One region of the Mesorhizobium japonicum MAFF 303099 genome, then DNA from elsewhere that is predicted to be linked to it. Evidence: riboswitches for the same ligand, from Rfam matches in the RefSeq annotation. Region 1 holds a riboswitch; the other holds the start of a gene.
What was found. A riboswitch is a leader RNA that binds a small molecule or an ion and turns the genes downstream of it on or off. The one in region 1 is predicted to bind S-adenosylmethionine.

Region 1 (7,649 bases):
ATCACCTTCGATCAAAATGCCAATGGCAGCCTGACGTTCGAGAAGCTTCAGGTCGCCTCGCCGGAGGGCTGCACAAAACTCTCGGACCAGCATGTCGAAATCCGCGCCGGCGATCGCGTGATGATCACCGGCGAACCCGGTGCCGGCAAGACGCTGTTCTTCCGCGCCATTGCCGGGCTTTGGCCCTGGGGCAGCGGAAAGATCGGCCTGCCGGCCGGAGAAACCCTCATCTTCGTGCCACGCGTGCCGTATTTGCCGGCCGGCACGTTGCGCGAGGTGCTCAATCACGCCAACGGGCATGCGCCCGCGAGTGACGCCGAGATTGTGGCGGTGCTGGCCGAAATTGGCCTTCAACGGCTGTCGTTCTCGCTCGACCGCGTGGGGCGCTGGGACCATGAACTGGGCGATGACGAACAGCGCTTGCTGGGCGTGGCCAGGCTCGCCTTGCGGCAGCCGAAATGGGTGATCATCGACGAAGCCATGGATGCGTTCGACGGTCCCTCGCTGCGGCGGGTGCTGGCGATGCTGGAAAAGCATCTGAAGGGCGCCACGATCATCAACATCGGGCGCGGCCAGCACAATAACCAGTTCTTTCCGCGCGGCCTGACGATCGTCAAGGATACCGGTGCCCAGCCGCTGAAACCAGCCCGCGTCAGAGCCGGCGCCATCGATCCGCCGCCGGTCGCCGTCCGCCGCAAGAAATAGGACTGCTTTTCCACATAGCCCAGCAAGCTTTATTTCGCCGCGATCGCGAAGGAAGATTTCCGCGAGAAACAAAATTTGGCGGTGGCGATGCTTGATGCTCTGCGCCTGCTTGCCTGTCTTGCCTGTGTCCAGCCAACGCCCGTTGCCTCGCCATCGGGTGCGCCAGCTGTCGACGTCGAGTTGGTGTTGGCGGTCGATATATCCCTGTCGATGGACGAGAAGGAATTCGCCCTGCAACGCGCCGGCTATGTCGAAGCTCTGCGCCATCCCGACTTCATCCAGGCCGTCCGGTCCGGCAATGCGGGCCGCATCGCGATTGCCTATTTCGAATGGGCCGGCACGGTGCGCGACGACGCGGTCATCGATTGGCAGATCATCGACAGCGCGCAAAGCGCCAACAGCTTTGCCGACAAGGTGGCGGCGCGCCCGTTCCGGAGTTTTCGCGGTACCTCGATTTCCACGGCAATTGCCTTCGGCACAGGGCTGTTCGGCAGGACGAATTTCGCTGGTGAGCGCAGCGTCATCGATATATCGGGCGATGGCCCCAACAATATCGGGCCGCCGGTCACCGCGATGCGCGATGCGGCAACCGCAAAAGGCATCGTCATCAACGGCCTGCCGATCCTGATCAACCCATCGCCCACCTTCAAGCATCTTGACCAGTACTACGCGCAGTGCGTGATCGGCGGACCCGGTTCCTTCGTGTTGCCGATCCATACGGCCGCCGAATTTTCCACCGCCATCCGGCGCAAGCTGATCCTCGAGGTGAGCGGCATTCAGGGCAAGGCCAGCATCATCCCGGTCGACGCGGACGCACCGATCGACTGCCTGCAAGGCGAACGCGACAGGCGGTTCCTGTCAGATCCGTACTTTCCGGAACTCGACCGGTGAACTTGCGCAAGAGCGCTTGCGGCCGGCCGTCGAAGGCGCCGATTCCATTACCTCGGGCGTAATCGCTTTGCGTCAGGTGTTCCGGCAGATTGCCCTTGCGAGGCCGGTTGGTAGGTCTCGATGCAAAGGGAGTTACGTCATGACCGCTTACGCAATCGCCCATATGCGCCAAGTCACGATGGGTCCGCAGATCGTCGAGTACCTGCACAAGATCGATGCCACGCTGGAGCCTTTCGGCGGCCGTTTCCTGGTCCATGGCGGCGATGTTGAGGTGATCGAGAACGACTGGCCGGGCAACCTCATCGTCATCGAATTTCCCGACCGGCGGCATGTGCGCGAGTGGTATGATTCGCCCGCCTATCAGGCGATCCTTTCACTGCGCACCGATAATTCGGACTCTGACGTAATCATCGTTGACGGCGTCGAGCATCCGCACAAGGCTACCGATGTGCTTGGCTGATGGAGCTGCCCATGCGGACGATTCGTGGCGATCTGTTGCAACTTGCGCTCGACGGAGAGTTCGACGCGATCGTGCATGGCTGCAATTGCCAATGCCAGATGGGCAAGGGCATTGCCCTTTCCATCAAGCAGCGGTTTCCAGAGGCCTACGCTGCGGATATCGCGACCGTGAAAGGCGACCGCTCCAAGCTGGGTACTATCTCGGTTGCCGAGATCCGGCGCGAAGATCGAAATTTCCACGTCATCAATGGCTACACCCAGTTCCATTGGCAGGGCCAGGGCATGAAGGCTGACTATGGCGCCATCCGCAGTGTCATGAAGGCGGTCAAGGCTGGATTCGCCGGCCGGAGTATCGGCTATCCCAGGATTGGCGCGGGTTTGGCGGGAGGCGATTGGGCAACGATTGCTTCGATCATCGATGAGGAGCTTGCGGAAGAGAACCACAGGCTGGTCGAATACACGCCGTAACGTCAGTTCCGTTTCAGCAGGAACACCGCCTGCTGGCCAAAGAAGTTCCAGAACCACCAGGGCATGGACAGGCCGATCTTCTGGCCGGCGGCGTCGAGCGCGGTCGCCTTTTCCACCGTCGCGCCGAGTTCTTCGCACAAATTGACGAAATCGCGGATGGTGCAGAAGTGGATGTTGGGGGTGTCGTACCAGGAATAGGGCAGGTCCTGGGTCACCGGCATGCGGCCCTTGACGAACAGCGACAGACGCACCCGCCAATGGCCGAAATTGGGGAAGGAGACGATCGCCCGGTTGCCGATGCGGAGCAGTTCGTCGAGCACCAGCTTCGGGTTGCGGGTGGCCTGCAAGGTCTGCGACAGGACGACGAAGTCAAAGCCCTTGTCGGGATAGAATTCGAGATCCTTGTCGGCATCGCCCTGGATGACGGAGAGGCCGCGTGCCACGCATTCGTTGACGCCGCGCTGCGACAGCTCAAGCCCGCGGCCGTCGACCTGCTTGGTGTCCTGCAGCAATTCAAGCAGCGATCCGTCGCCCGAACCGACGTCGAGCACGCGGGACTGCGGTGGGATGAGGTTGGCGACGACCTCGAGGTCGACGCGCTGGCTGCCGTTGACGCTCATGATGTCGTGTCCTTCGCGGCGCATGATCCCGATCCCGAAAGTCTGCAACTTTCCGGGGTCATGCGCTTAGCCCTCTCGCCCGCGCCGCGGAGCCGATGAAGCCGTTGATGGCGGCGAACAGTTCCGGCTCGTCGAGCAGGAAGGCATCGTGGCCGCGGTCGGTCTCGATTTCGACGAAGGACACGGACGCGCCGGCGGCGTTGAGCGCGTGCACGATCGAGCGGCTCTCTTCGGTCGGAAACAACCAATCCGAGGTGAAGGACACCAGGCAGAAGCGGGTTTTGGTGCCGGCAAAGGCATCCGCCAGCCGCCCGCCATGATCGGCGGCGAGGTCGAAATAGTCCATCGACCGCGTCATGTAGAGATAGGAATTGGCGTCGAAGCGGTCGACGAAGGTCATGCCTTGGTGGCGCAGATAGCTTTCGATCTGGAAGTCGGCGTCGAAGCCGAAGGTCAGCGCCTCGCGATCCTGCAGATTGCGGCCGAATTTCCGGTGCAGGGCGGCTTCCGACAGATAGGTTATGTGGGCGGCCATGCGCGCTACCGCCAGGCCCTTTTCCGGGCGTTTGCCGTTTTCGAAATATTTGCCGCCGTGCCAGTCCGGATCGGCCATGACAGCCTGCCGGCCGACCTCGTGGAAGGCGATGTTCTGCGAGGAATGGCGCGCGCCGGTGGCGATCGGCAGTGCCGAAAAGACGCGCTCGGGGTAGCTCGACGCCCATTCCAGCACCTGCATTCCGCCCATCGAGCCGCCGAGCACGCAGAACAGTTTCTCGATGCCGAAATGATCGATCAGCATCTGCTGCGCGCGCACCATATCGCGGATGGTGATGACCGGCAGGTCGAGCCCGTAGGGCTTGCCGGTGGCGGGGTTGGTCGAGGCCGGGCCGGTGGAGCCCAGACAACCGCCGATGACGTTGGAGCAGATGACGAAGAAACGGTTGGTGTCGATGATCCTGCCGGGGCCGATCAGCACTTCCCACCATCCCGGCTTGCCGGTCACCGGATTGGTGTTGGCGACATGCTGGTCGCCGGTCAGCGCATGGCAGACGAGGATGGCATTGGAGCGGGCATCGTTCAGCGTGCCGTAGGTCTGATAGGCGATCTGGAACGGCGACAAAAGCGTGCCGGCGTCGAGCTTGAGCGGCTTGTCCGCCCCGAAGCGCAACACCGGGCTCGACGGCTGGTCGGCCTCGTTGTTGGTCTTTCCTGCGCGCAGAGCGGCCATTCTTGTCTCACCTGCTGCATCATATCAGGCGAAAAATCGCCGTCGATGCGTCCGTCCGGCCGGCCGCGGACAATAAAAAACCGGCATTGCCTTCGCAAAGCCGGTTACGTCACGCAAACGGCCCTTTAGCGAATTGTTTAACGTGGCTGCAAGCCGACCGGCCAAATCACCACGGAACTGTTGCTGCCCTTCTAGAACTCGCCCGCCCTGCCGTCAATGCCGACGTCTGGGCCGGCTGCTGGCACCACTGCCACCTCTCGACATTATCGGCCACGGCTTGTATTTCCGCTGCGGCCTCCGGATCGAGGCATTTTCGACGGATTTTGAGAAAAATGAACCAGACACCGGATCAGGCACGTCCAACCCCGCGCGCGGGCATCATGGACATCGACGCCTATGTGCCGGGCAAGAGCGCCGCACCCGCCGGTGTCGCCAAGGTCTACAAACTGTCGTCCAACGAGAATCCGCTTGGCCCTTCACCGAAGGCGATCGAGGCCGCGCGTGAAGTCGCCGCCAGGCTCGACATCTATCCCGACGGCACCGCCAGACGGCTGCGCGAGGCGATCGCGGAAGTGCATGGCCTCACCGCGCAGAACATCATCTGCTCCAACGGCTCCGACGAGATCCTCGGGCTGCTGGCGCAGACCTATCTGGCACCCGGCGACGAGGCGATTTTCACCGAACACGCCTTCATGGTCTACAAAATCTACATCCAGTCGGCCGGGGCTGCGCCGATCGCCGTCAAGGAGACCGACGAGCGCGCCGACATCGATGCGATGCTGGCGGCCGTCACGCCGCGCACGAAAATCGTGTTCCTCGCCAATCCCAACAATCCGACCGGCACCTATGTGCCGTTCCAGGAGGTGCGCCGCCTGCATGCCGGCCTGCCCAGGCATGTGCTGCTGGTGCTCGACGCGGCCTATGCCGAATATGTCCGCCGCAATGACTATGAAGCCGGCATCGAACTGGTCCGCAGTGCAGAGAATGTGGTCATGACCCGCACCTTCTCCAAGATCGGCCTTGGTGGCGCGCGGATCGGCTGGATGTATGCGCCCATGCACATCGTCGACGCCATCAACCGCGTGCGCGGTCCCTTCAACGTCAACGCGACGGCGATCGAGGCCGGCATCGCGGCAATCCGCGACCGCGCCCATGTCGAGCGCAGCGTGACGCACAACGAGACCTGGCTGACCTGGCTGAGCCAAGAGATGACCGGGCTCGGGTTGCGGGTGACGCCCAGCGTCGGCAATTTCCTGCTCATTCACTTTCCCGATGATCAGAAGCATTCGGCGGCTGCGGCGGACGACTATCTGACCGCGCGCGGCTATATATTGCGGCGCGTTTCCGGCTACGGCTTTCCCAACGCGCTGCGCATGACCGTCGGCACGGAAGAGGCCAATCGCGGCGTCGTCGCCGCGCTCACGACATTCCTGAAAAGCTAGAGCGCCCGAAAAGCAGGAACACCATGACATCACCGATGTTTGAAAAGATCGCGCTGGTCGGCATCGGCCTGATCGGCTCGTCGCTGGCCCGCGTCATCCGACGCGAGGGGCTTGCTGGCCACGTTGCCATCTCGACCCGCAGCGCCACGACGCTGAAGCGGGCGGAGGAGCTTGGGCTGGGCGATTCCTACACGACCGATGCGAAGGAAGCGGTCCGCGATGCCGATCTGGTCATCGTCTCCGTGCCGGTCGGCTCGTCCGGTGCGGTGGCCGAGGAGATCGCACCGGCGCTGAAGAAAGGTGCGATCCTCACCGATGTCGGCTCGACCAAGGCCTCCGTCATCGCGCAGATGCAGCCGCACGTGCCTGATGGCGTTCATTTCATTCCCGGCCATCCGCTGGCGGGCACGGAAAAATCCGGACCGGATGCCGGTTTCGCCGATCTGTTCGACAATCGCTGGTGTATCTTCACGCCGTTACCGGGCACCGATCCGGAGGCACTTGAGAGGCTGTCGGAATTCTGGCGCCGTTGCGGCGCCAACATCGACACGATGGATCCGCAGCATCACGACATGACGCTCGCCATCGTCTCGCATCTGCCGCACATCATCGCCTACAACATCGTCGGCACCGCCGACGATCTGGAATCGGTGACCAAGACGGAAGTCATCAAATATTCCGCCTCCGGCTTTCGCGACTTCACGCGTCTGGCCGCCTCCGATCCGACCATGTGGCGGGATGTCTGCCTGCACAACAAGGACGCCATTCTCGAAATGCTGGCGCGGTTCTCGGAAGATCTGGCGTTCCTGCAGCGAGCGATCCGCTGGGGCGACGGCGACAAATTGTTCGACCTGTTCACCCGCACCCGCGCCGTGCGCCGCTCGATCATCGAGGCCGGCCAGGATATCGACGTGCCCGATTTCGGCCGCCAGGCGGTCGAACACCCGTCGAAGAACTAGGCTGTTTCGGGCCAGGTCGCCGTGACCATCGCCAGCGTCTCGGCCCGGTCCGGCGCGCCGAGCCTGCCGCCGAAGCGCAGGCATTTGAGCGCGGCGGCGGCACTTGCAAAGCGCAAGGCCTGCTCGACCGGCATGGCCTCCGCCAGTCCGACGGCAAAGGCGCCGTGAAAGACGTCGCCGGCGGCGAGCGTGTCGACCGCTTTGATCCTCGGCGCCGCGACATGACGGGATGATCCCGCTTTGCGATCGAACCACCAGATGCCTGCTGCGCCGCCGGTGACCGCGACGAATGCGTCGGTGCGGGAGGCCATGTCGGTGCAAGCGCTCGCCAGATCCAGCGCCTGGCCGCATATGATGCGGACCGCCGGCTCGGAGGCGACGATGTGCGAAGCCAGCGGCAACAGCCGCTCCAGCACCGCCAGCGAGGCCGTGTCGGCATCGAGGATTGCCGGCCGCCCGGCCGCGCGCGCCGCCTTGAGGGCAAGGGCCGCGGCGTCAGGCCAGCGCACGTCCACCAGCACGGCATCGAATGCCGTGATGTCGGCGAAAGGCAAGGTTTCGGGATCGGCCTGCGCCAGGCTGTCGTAGAAAGGCACGATGATGCGCTCGCCATGGGCGTCGACCAGGATCGAAGCCAATGCCGAGCGGGCGCCGCTGACTCGGCGGACATAGCTGCAATCGACACCCTCGGCCTCGATTCCGGCAATCAGCTGTTCGCCAATGAGGTCATCGCCGGCGCTGGCCCACAGCGACACCTCGGCGCCGAGGCGATGCGCGGCGCAGGCAGCACTGGTGGCCATGCCCGAGGCGATCTGGACACCGTCTGCGGCGATGAACTTGCCCTGGTGCGTGGGCAGCGTCTCGACACGCAGGATGG
Region 2 (7,649 bases), 1.7 Mb from region 1:
CGACGGGCGCACTATCGAGACGCTGGCCAGGAAGGACATCTCGGAAGACCGCATCATCACCTCGATGGTCGGCCGCTCGCTCGACGACCGCTATCCGCCGCGCGAACCAAAGATCGGCGAGGTCGTCTTCGAAGTGAAGAACTGGTCGGTCTATCACCCGATCCATGCCGAGCGGCAAGTGATCAAGGGCATCGACATCAACGTGCGCAAGGGCGAGGTGGTCGGCATAGCTGGGCTGATGGGCGCCGGCCGCACCGAATTCGCCATGAGCCTGTTCGGCCGTTCCTATGGCCGCCGCATCACGGGCGAGGTGCTGCTCAAAGGCAAGCCGATCGATGTCTCGTCCGTGAGCAAGGCGGTCGAACACGGCATCGCCTACGTGACCGAGGACCGCAAGACTTACGGTCTCAACCTGATCGACCATATCAAGCACAACATCACGCTTGCCAATCTCGGCGGCGTGTCGCGTCACAGCGTGATCGACGATCTGCGCGAACTCGCCGTTGCCAACGATTATCGCAAGAAGACCAACATCCGCGCTTCGAGCGTCTATCAGATGACGGGCAATCTTTCCGGCGGCAACCAGCAGAAGGTGGTGCTGTCGAAATGGCTGTTCGCCGACCCGGAATTGCTGATCCTCGACGAGCCGACGCGCGGCATCGATGTCGGCGCCAAGTACGAAATCTACACGATCATCGCGCGTCTTGCCTCGGAGGGTAAGGCGATCGTGGTCATCTCGTCGGAAATGCCGGAATTGCTCGGCATCACCGACCGCATCTACGTCATGAACGAAGGCCGCATCGTCGGCGAAATGCCCGCGGCGGACGCAAGCCAGGAAAAAATAATGCGCGCCATCGTTCGCGGAGAAGGAAAAGCAGCATGAGCACCGACAGCGCCCCCGCCCCGCAGGGCAACATCGCAGAGGACCAGCGTCCACGCATCGCCGTCTCGGCGCTGACGACGAACCTGCGCGAATACGGTCTCATCATCGCGCTGATCGTCATCATGCTGTTCTTCCAGTTCACCACGTCGGGAACGCTGTTCAAGCCGGTCAACCTCAGCAATTTGGTGCAGCAGAACTCGTTCATCATCGTGATGGCGCTGGGCATGCTGCTGGTCATCGTTTCCGGCTATATCGACCTCAGCGTCGGATCGGTCGCCGGTTTCATCGGCGCGCTGGCGGCAAACATGATGGTCATCTGGCAGCTCGGACCGCTCAGCAATCCGCTGGTGGTTTCGATCGTCTGCCTGATCGTGGGCGGCCTGATCGGTGCGGCGCAAGGCTATTGGATCGCCTACCACCGGATACCGAGCTTCATCGTGACATTGGCCGGCATGCTGATCTTCCGCGGCATCTGCCAGGCGCTGCTGGGCGGCGGCTCTTCGGTGGGCCCCCTTCCGGACGGCTTCAAGGCGCTGAGCTCCGGCTTCATCCCGGACGTTATCGGCCCGCTGACGCTGATCCCGCCGACGGTGAACGCCGCCGGCAAGACCATCGTGGGCAGCGGCCTGACACTGCACATGACGACGATCGTGCTCGGTCTGATCGCCGTGGTGGCCTATGCCTATTTCGGGGTGAGGACACGACGCAAGCGCGAACGCCACGGCTATGAAGCCGAGCCCTTCCCCCTGTTCGTCATCAAAACGCTGGTCGCCAGCGCGCTGGCGCTGTTCCTGGTCTATGAGTTCGCCAGCTACAGGGGCCTGCCGGTGGTGCTGCTCGTCATGGGCGTACTGATCTCGCTGTTCGTCTTCGTCACCAAGCGCATGACCATCGGCCGCCGCATCTACGCGATGGGCGGCAATCCCAAGGCGGCGCAGCTGTCGGGCATCAACACCGAGCGGCTGACGCTGCTGGTGTTCATCAATATGGGCGTGCTGTCGGCGCTGGGCGGCCTCATCATCGCGGCGCGTCTCGGCCAGGCCGTGCCGGCGGCCGGTCTGGGCTCAGAGCTCGACGTCATCGCCGCCGTCTTCATCGGCGGCGCCTCGGCGATGGGCGGCGTCGGCCAAGTCATCGGCGCCGTGGTCGGCGGCTTCATCATGGGCGTGATGAACAACGGCATGTCGATCATGGGTGTCAATGTCGACTGGCAGCAGGTGGTCAAAGGCCTGGTGCTGCTCGGCGCCGTGATCTTCGACGTCTACAACAAGAACAAGGCCTGACAGCGGGCAATTCCAGGAAGAGCGCATCGCGGTTTTCCCACAGGAATTGCGCGGAAACAAAATACCGGGAGCGGGTCGACCACTCAAAGCTGATCCGCTCCAGCGAGGCAACAAGGAAGGCATACGGGTCACATCGCGGCGCTGCCGGCAACCAGCCGGTGCGTAGAAGTTCCCTCAAGGAACCAGGCCCCGCGAGCGCAATCCGAACGGAGAATTTCACCCGTGGCATGGGCGAGGTCCCAGCCGCGCTTGGGAAGGTTTGCCGCGGCGGCAGCCATGCCAAGGCACATGAGAGAGGATTGATCATGCTGATCTCGCAGATTCTCGATGACGCCGAGACCATCCGCGTCGTTGCCCGCAATGGCGGCAAGACCCGGATCATCAACGGCGCCCGCAGCGTCTATTCGCTGGCGATGGAGGCGGCCCGCACCGGCGTCGGCCTGGCCACCCTGATCGAGCGCAAGGGGCTCGGCGAGACGGTCGATCTCGATGCCGCCTACAAGAAAGGGCGGCTGTTGTCGCCGATCAATCACCCCGATCCGGCGCATCTGCATCTCACCGGCACCGGCCTGACGCATCTGGGCTCGGCTGCGACGCGCGATTCCATGCACAAGAAGCTCAGCAGCGCCGATGGCGAGGAGCAGCTCACCGATTCCATGAAGATGTTCCGCATGGGACTGGAGGGCGGCAAGCCCGCCAAGGGCCAGGTCGGCGTGCAGCCGGAATGGTTCTACAAGGGCAACGGCACGATGGCCGTGGCGCCGGGTGCCGCGCTTCTGTCACCGGCCTTCGCCAAGGACGCCGGCGAGGAACCTGAAATCGCCGGCATCTATGTCATCGGCGATGACGGCGCCCCCTTCCGCGTCGGCTTCACGCTGTCGAACGAGTTTTCCGACCACGTGACCGAGCGCGTGAACTACCTCTTCCTCGCCCATTCCAAGCTGCGTAACGCCTCGTTCGGACCGGAGATCCTGATCGGCGACCTGCCTTCCGACATCCGCGGCACCTCGCGCATCGTGCGCGACGGCGAGACGCTGTGGGAAAAGCCGTTCCTGTCGGGCGAAGCCAACATGTCGCATACCATCGCCAATCTCGAACACCATCACTTCAAATATTCGGCGTTCCGCCAGCCGGGCGACGTGCACGTGCATATGTTCGGTACGGCGACACTGTCCTTCGCCGACGGCGTCAAGACCGAGGCCGGCGATGTGTTCGAGATCGAAGCCGGGGATTTCGGCCTGCCGCTGCGCAACCCGCTCGAGATCGAAAAGCCGGTGAAGGTGGCGGTGAAGGCGCTGTAGCGCCAGCTTCCCCTTCTCCCCTGTGGGAGAAGGAAGAGGCGCTCTTCAACCTCAATAAATATCAAAATCGAAGTACTTGGCCTGGATCTTCTTGTAGGTGCCATCTGCGACGATCGCATCGATGGCCGCATTGAGCTTGTCGCGCAGGGCGGTGTCGTCGAGGCGCACGGCGATGCCGGCTTGTGTTTCCGTGCCCTTGACGTCGCCGACCAGCTTGCAGCAACCGTCGCTTGCCTTCTTCAGCCAGTCCACCAGCACGAACTTGTCCGAGATCACGGCATCAAGCCGGCCATTGGTCAGGTCGGTGATCGCCTCTTCCTGGGTTGGGTAGAGCTTTGCCTCGGCACCCGCCTTGCCATAGGTGTTCTGGGCATAGTCGGCCTGTGTGGTCGAAGCCTGGGCGCCGACCGTCTTGCCAGCAAGGGCCGCCGGGTCTGCCGAGGTCAGATCGCTGTCCTTCGGCGCCACCAGAGCGAGCGGCGTTGTGTAGTATTTGTTGGTGAAGGCGACCTGCTTCTTGCGCTCTTCCGTGATGCTCATCGAGGCGATGATGGCGTCGAACTTCTTGGCCTGCAGGGCGGGGATGATGCCATCCCAGTCCTGGGTGACGATCTCGCACTCGACCTTCATCTGAGCACACAGCGCATTGGCGATGTCGATATCGAAGCCGACAACCTTGCCGTCCGAGGTGATGGTGTTGAACGGCGGATAGGCGCCCTCGGTGCCGATCTTCAATTTCTCGGCAGCCTGCGCCGTCAGAGAGCCGGCGGCCATCGCCAACATGGCAGCGCCTGCCGCCGACATGATCCATTTCGAGATCTGCATTTTCTTGTTCCCCTTGAGCGCCGCCATCTCGACGGCCGACAAGCCAGCCAAGCATGATGTGCCAGCGCAGGCAAGTATCTTGCCTGGCAGCAATCGGGGTTCAGCGCGCGGCGCGGAAATGCTTGGAGAGCTTCAGGCCCTGTGCCTGGTAGTTGGAGCCGAGATCGGTGCCGTAGAGCGCCTGCGGCCGCTTCAGCATGTGCTCGTAGACCAGCCGGCCGACGATCTGGCCATGGTCGAGGATGAACGGCACTTCGTGGCTGCGCACTTCAAGCACCGCCCGGCTGCCGGTGCCACCGGCCGCCGAATGACCGAAGCCCGGATCGAAGAAGCCGGCATAATGGACGCGGAATTCACCGACCAGCGGGTCGAAGGGCGTCATCTCCGCGGCGTAGAGCGGCGGCACATGCACCGCCTCCTGGCTGACAAGGATGTAGAATTCATCGGGATCGAGCACCAGTTCGCCGGCGCCGCTCTTGTGGATCGGCTCCCAGAAATCGACGACATCCTGCGCGGCACGCTTGTCGACATCGACAAGGCCGGTGTGATGCTTGCCGCGATAGCCGACCAGCCCGTCACCATCGCCCTTGAGATCGATCGACAGCGCTATGCCGCCGCCCGAAATATTCGGCGGCTCGGTGGCGACCAGCATCTCGGCGCGGTGCAATTGATGCAATTCGGCTTCCGAGAGCAGCGCATTGCCGGTGCGGAAGCGGATTTGCGACAGGCGCGAACCGGTGCGCACGACGATCGGGAAGGTGCGCGGGCTGACTTCCAGGTAGAGCGGACCGTTGTAGCCGGCGGCGATCTTGTCGAACTCGTGGCCACGATCGGTCATGACACGGGTGAAAATGTCGAGCCGCCCCGTCGAACTCTTCGGATTGGCCGAGGCGGACACGGTTGGGGGCAGCGCAAGGCTTTCCAGCAGCGGCACGATGTAAACACAGCCCGTTTCCAGCACCGCGCCATCGGCGAGGCTGAACTCATGCAGCTTCAGCCGATCGAGTTTGTCGACAACCCGATGATCCGGACCCGGCAGGAAGGACGCCCGCACCCGCCAGGCCTTGTCGCCGAGCCTGAGATCGAGGCTGGCCGGCTGGATCTGGTCGGCGTCGAGCGCGCGCGGCGACTTCAGCGCGCCGGACTGGAACAGCGCCGAGATGTCCTGATCGGGAAGAATGCCTGTCTGCCGCAAGGCTCCGCTCCTAGGCCAGACGATTTTCCTGCAGCAGGTTCTCGCCGCAAAACATGGAACAGTTTTGCGGAACCTGCCTGGTACAAACCTCTTAATGAAGCCGGCAATTGACGCAAGCGTGGTACGGGTCTAAAGGGTCGTTATCCCGTGGTGATTTGGCCGGTCGGCTTGCAGCCACGTTAAACAAGTCGCTAAAGGACCGTTGGCCGCGAGGCCGTATGGACCGGTTGCGACTTTCGCGGCCGGTTTTTTTGTGTCTGGAACAAAGCGATGAGCAACAAGAAGCGCAACTGGAAGCCTCAGACAGCACTCGTGCATAGCGGAACCCTGCGTTCAGGCTTCGGCGAGACCTCCGAGGCAATGTACCTGACCCAGGGCTATGTCTATCAAACGGCGCAAGCCGCCGAAGCCCGTTTCAAGGGCGAGGAACCCGGTTTCATCTATTCGCGCTACGCCAATCCGACCGTCGACATGTTCGAAAAGCGCATGTGCGCGCTGGAAGGCGCGGAGGACGCGCGCGCCACGGCATCGGGCATGGCGGCCGTGACGGCGGCGCTTCTGTGCAGCGTCAAGACCGGTGACCACATCGTAGCGGCGCGCGCGCTGTTCGGCTCCTGCCGCTGGGTGGTCGAGACGCTGGCGCCGCGCTACGGCATCGAGGCGACGCTCGTCGACGGCACCGATATCGCCAACTGGGAAAAGGTGGTCAGGCCCAACACCAAGCTGTTCTTCCTGGAAAGCCCTACCAACCCGACATTGGAAGTGGTCGACATCGCCGCCGTGGCTGCGCTCGCCAACTCGATCGGCGCGCGGCTTGTCGTCGACAATGTCTTCGCCACGCCCCTGCAGCAGAAGCCGTTGCAGCTCGGCGCGCATATCGTCGTCTATTCGGCAACCAAGCACATCGACGGCCAGGGCCGCTGTCTCGGCGGCGTGATCCTGTCGGACAAGAAGTGGATCGACGAGAATCTGCATGACTATTTCCGCCACACCGGCCCTAGCCTGTCGCCCTTCAACGCCTGGACGCTGCTGAAGGGCCTGGAGACGCTGCCGCTGCGCGTGCGCCAGCAAACGGAGAGCGCCGGCAAGATCGCCGATTTCCTGGCCGAGCAGCCGCAGATCGCCCGCGTCATCTATCCCGGCCGCGCCGACCATCCGCAGGCCGAGATCGTCAAGAAGCAGATGTCGGGCGGCTCGACACTTATCTGCCTCGACGTCAAAGGCGGCAAGCAGGCGGCCTTCGCCCTGCAGAACGCGCTCGATATTGTGCTGATCTCCAACAATCTCGGCGACGCCAAGAGCCTGATCACCCATCCGGCGACGACCACCCACAAGAATTTGAGCGACGAGGCGCGCGCCGAACTCGGCATCGGGCCGGGCACGCTCAGGCTGTCGGTCGGCCTGGAGGATACCGACGACCTTCTGGAAGATATCGCGCAGGCGCTGAAGGCCGCCAAATAGGGAGCCGTCGAGGCAGCGGCGTCGGCGCCGCGATCAGGCGCGCGACGACGCCTCTTCCAGTTCGGCCGCCTTGGTGCCGATGGTCATCGCATTGCCGCGCCAGTCGACGGCGCCGCCAAGCCAGCCGCGTGCCCACATAGCTGGGACCATCAAGTCCCGCGCAATCATCGCCGCGACCGTGCGCGGCGACAGGTGCCAGCCCTTGGACCATGCCAGGGCGCATTCCGGAAGGTAGAAGGCGGCCAGCACGGCGATGGCCGTCAGCGGCAGGCTGAAGCCGGCGCTTGCCGCCGCAACCAGTGCAAGCATCAACGGCACCACCGCGCCAGTCAGGATTTCCGGCGCGAAGAACAGCGGGAAGGTGACGCGGCGCAGGCGCGCCCAGCGAGCCTGGCGCGACCAGATCGCGTCCAGCGTGCGCCGGCCAAGCGGCTGCTCGAAGGGTGCCGCGACAAGATTGACTCGCAGGCCAAGCCCATTGACCAGCTTGGTTGCGGCGGCGTCCTCGGCGATTTCAGCGGCCAGCGCGCGGATGCCGCCATTGGCATCCAGCATCGGCTTGTTCCACAGCATGCTCTTGCCCTGGGCAAAGCCAAGGCCGAGCGCCTCGCCAGCATACTGCCAGCGGGCCTGCAGCGTGTTGAGGAAGGCGCATTCGACCTCGGCCCAGAAGCCCTCCGGCCGCGAGCCGATCGGCGTCG

Region 2: another riboswitch for S-adenosylmethionine. It lies ahead of MAFF_RS23135 (O-succinylhomoserine sulfhydrylase); the one in region 1 lies ahead of metX (homoserine O-acetyltransferase MetX).

The regions. Positions count from the first base shown of each region.
Region 1 covers NC_002678.2:2,850,568-2,858,216, reverse strand. The annotation lists gene MAFF_RS14975 (ABC transporter ATP-binding protein/permease) at 1-705, shown strand, start outside; gene MAFF_RS14970 (DUF1194 domain-containing protein) at 793-1,596, shown strand; gene MAFF_RS14965 (DUF1330 domain-containing protein) at 1,736-2,056, shown strand; gene MAFF_RS14960 (macro domain-containing protein) at 2,056-2,523, shown strand; gene metW (methionine biosynthesis protein MetW) at 2,526-3,143, opposite strand; gene metX (homoserine O-acetyltransferase MetX) at 3,202-4,371, opposite strand; SAM riboswitch at 4,477-4,554, opposite strand; gene hisC (histidinol-phosphate transaminase) at 4,704-5,813, shown strand; gene MAFF_RS14940 (prephenate/arogenate dehydrogenase family protein) at 5,837-6,772, shown strand; gene MAFF_RS14935 (sugar kinase) at 6,769-7,649, opposite strand, start outside.
Region 2 covers NC_002678.2:4,541,345-4,548,993, reverse strand. The annotation lists gene mmsA (multiple monosaccharide ABC transporter ATP-binding protein) at 1-883, shown strand, start outside; gene mmsB (multiple monosaccharide ABC transporter permease) at 880-2,166, shown strand; gene araD1 (AraD1 family protein) at 2,472-3,467, shown strand; gene MAFF_RS23145 (ABC transporter substrate-binding protein) at 3,519-4,292, opposite strand; gene MAFF_RS23140 (2'-deoxycytidine 5'-triphosphate deaminase) at 4,393-5,487, opposite strand; SAM riboswitch at 5,625-5,702, shown strand; gene MAFF_RS23135 (O-succinylhomoserine sulfhydrylase) at 5,758-6,948, shown strand; gene MAFF_RS23130 (ceramide glucosyltransferase) at 6,982-7,649, opposite strand, start outside.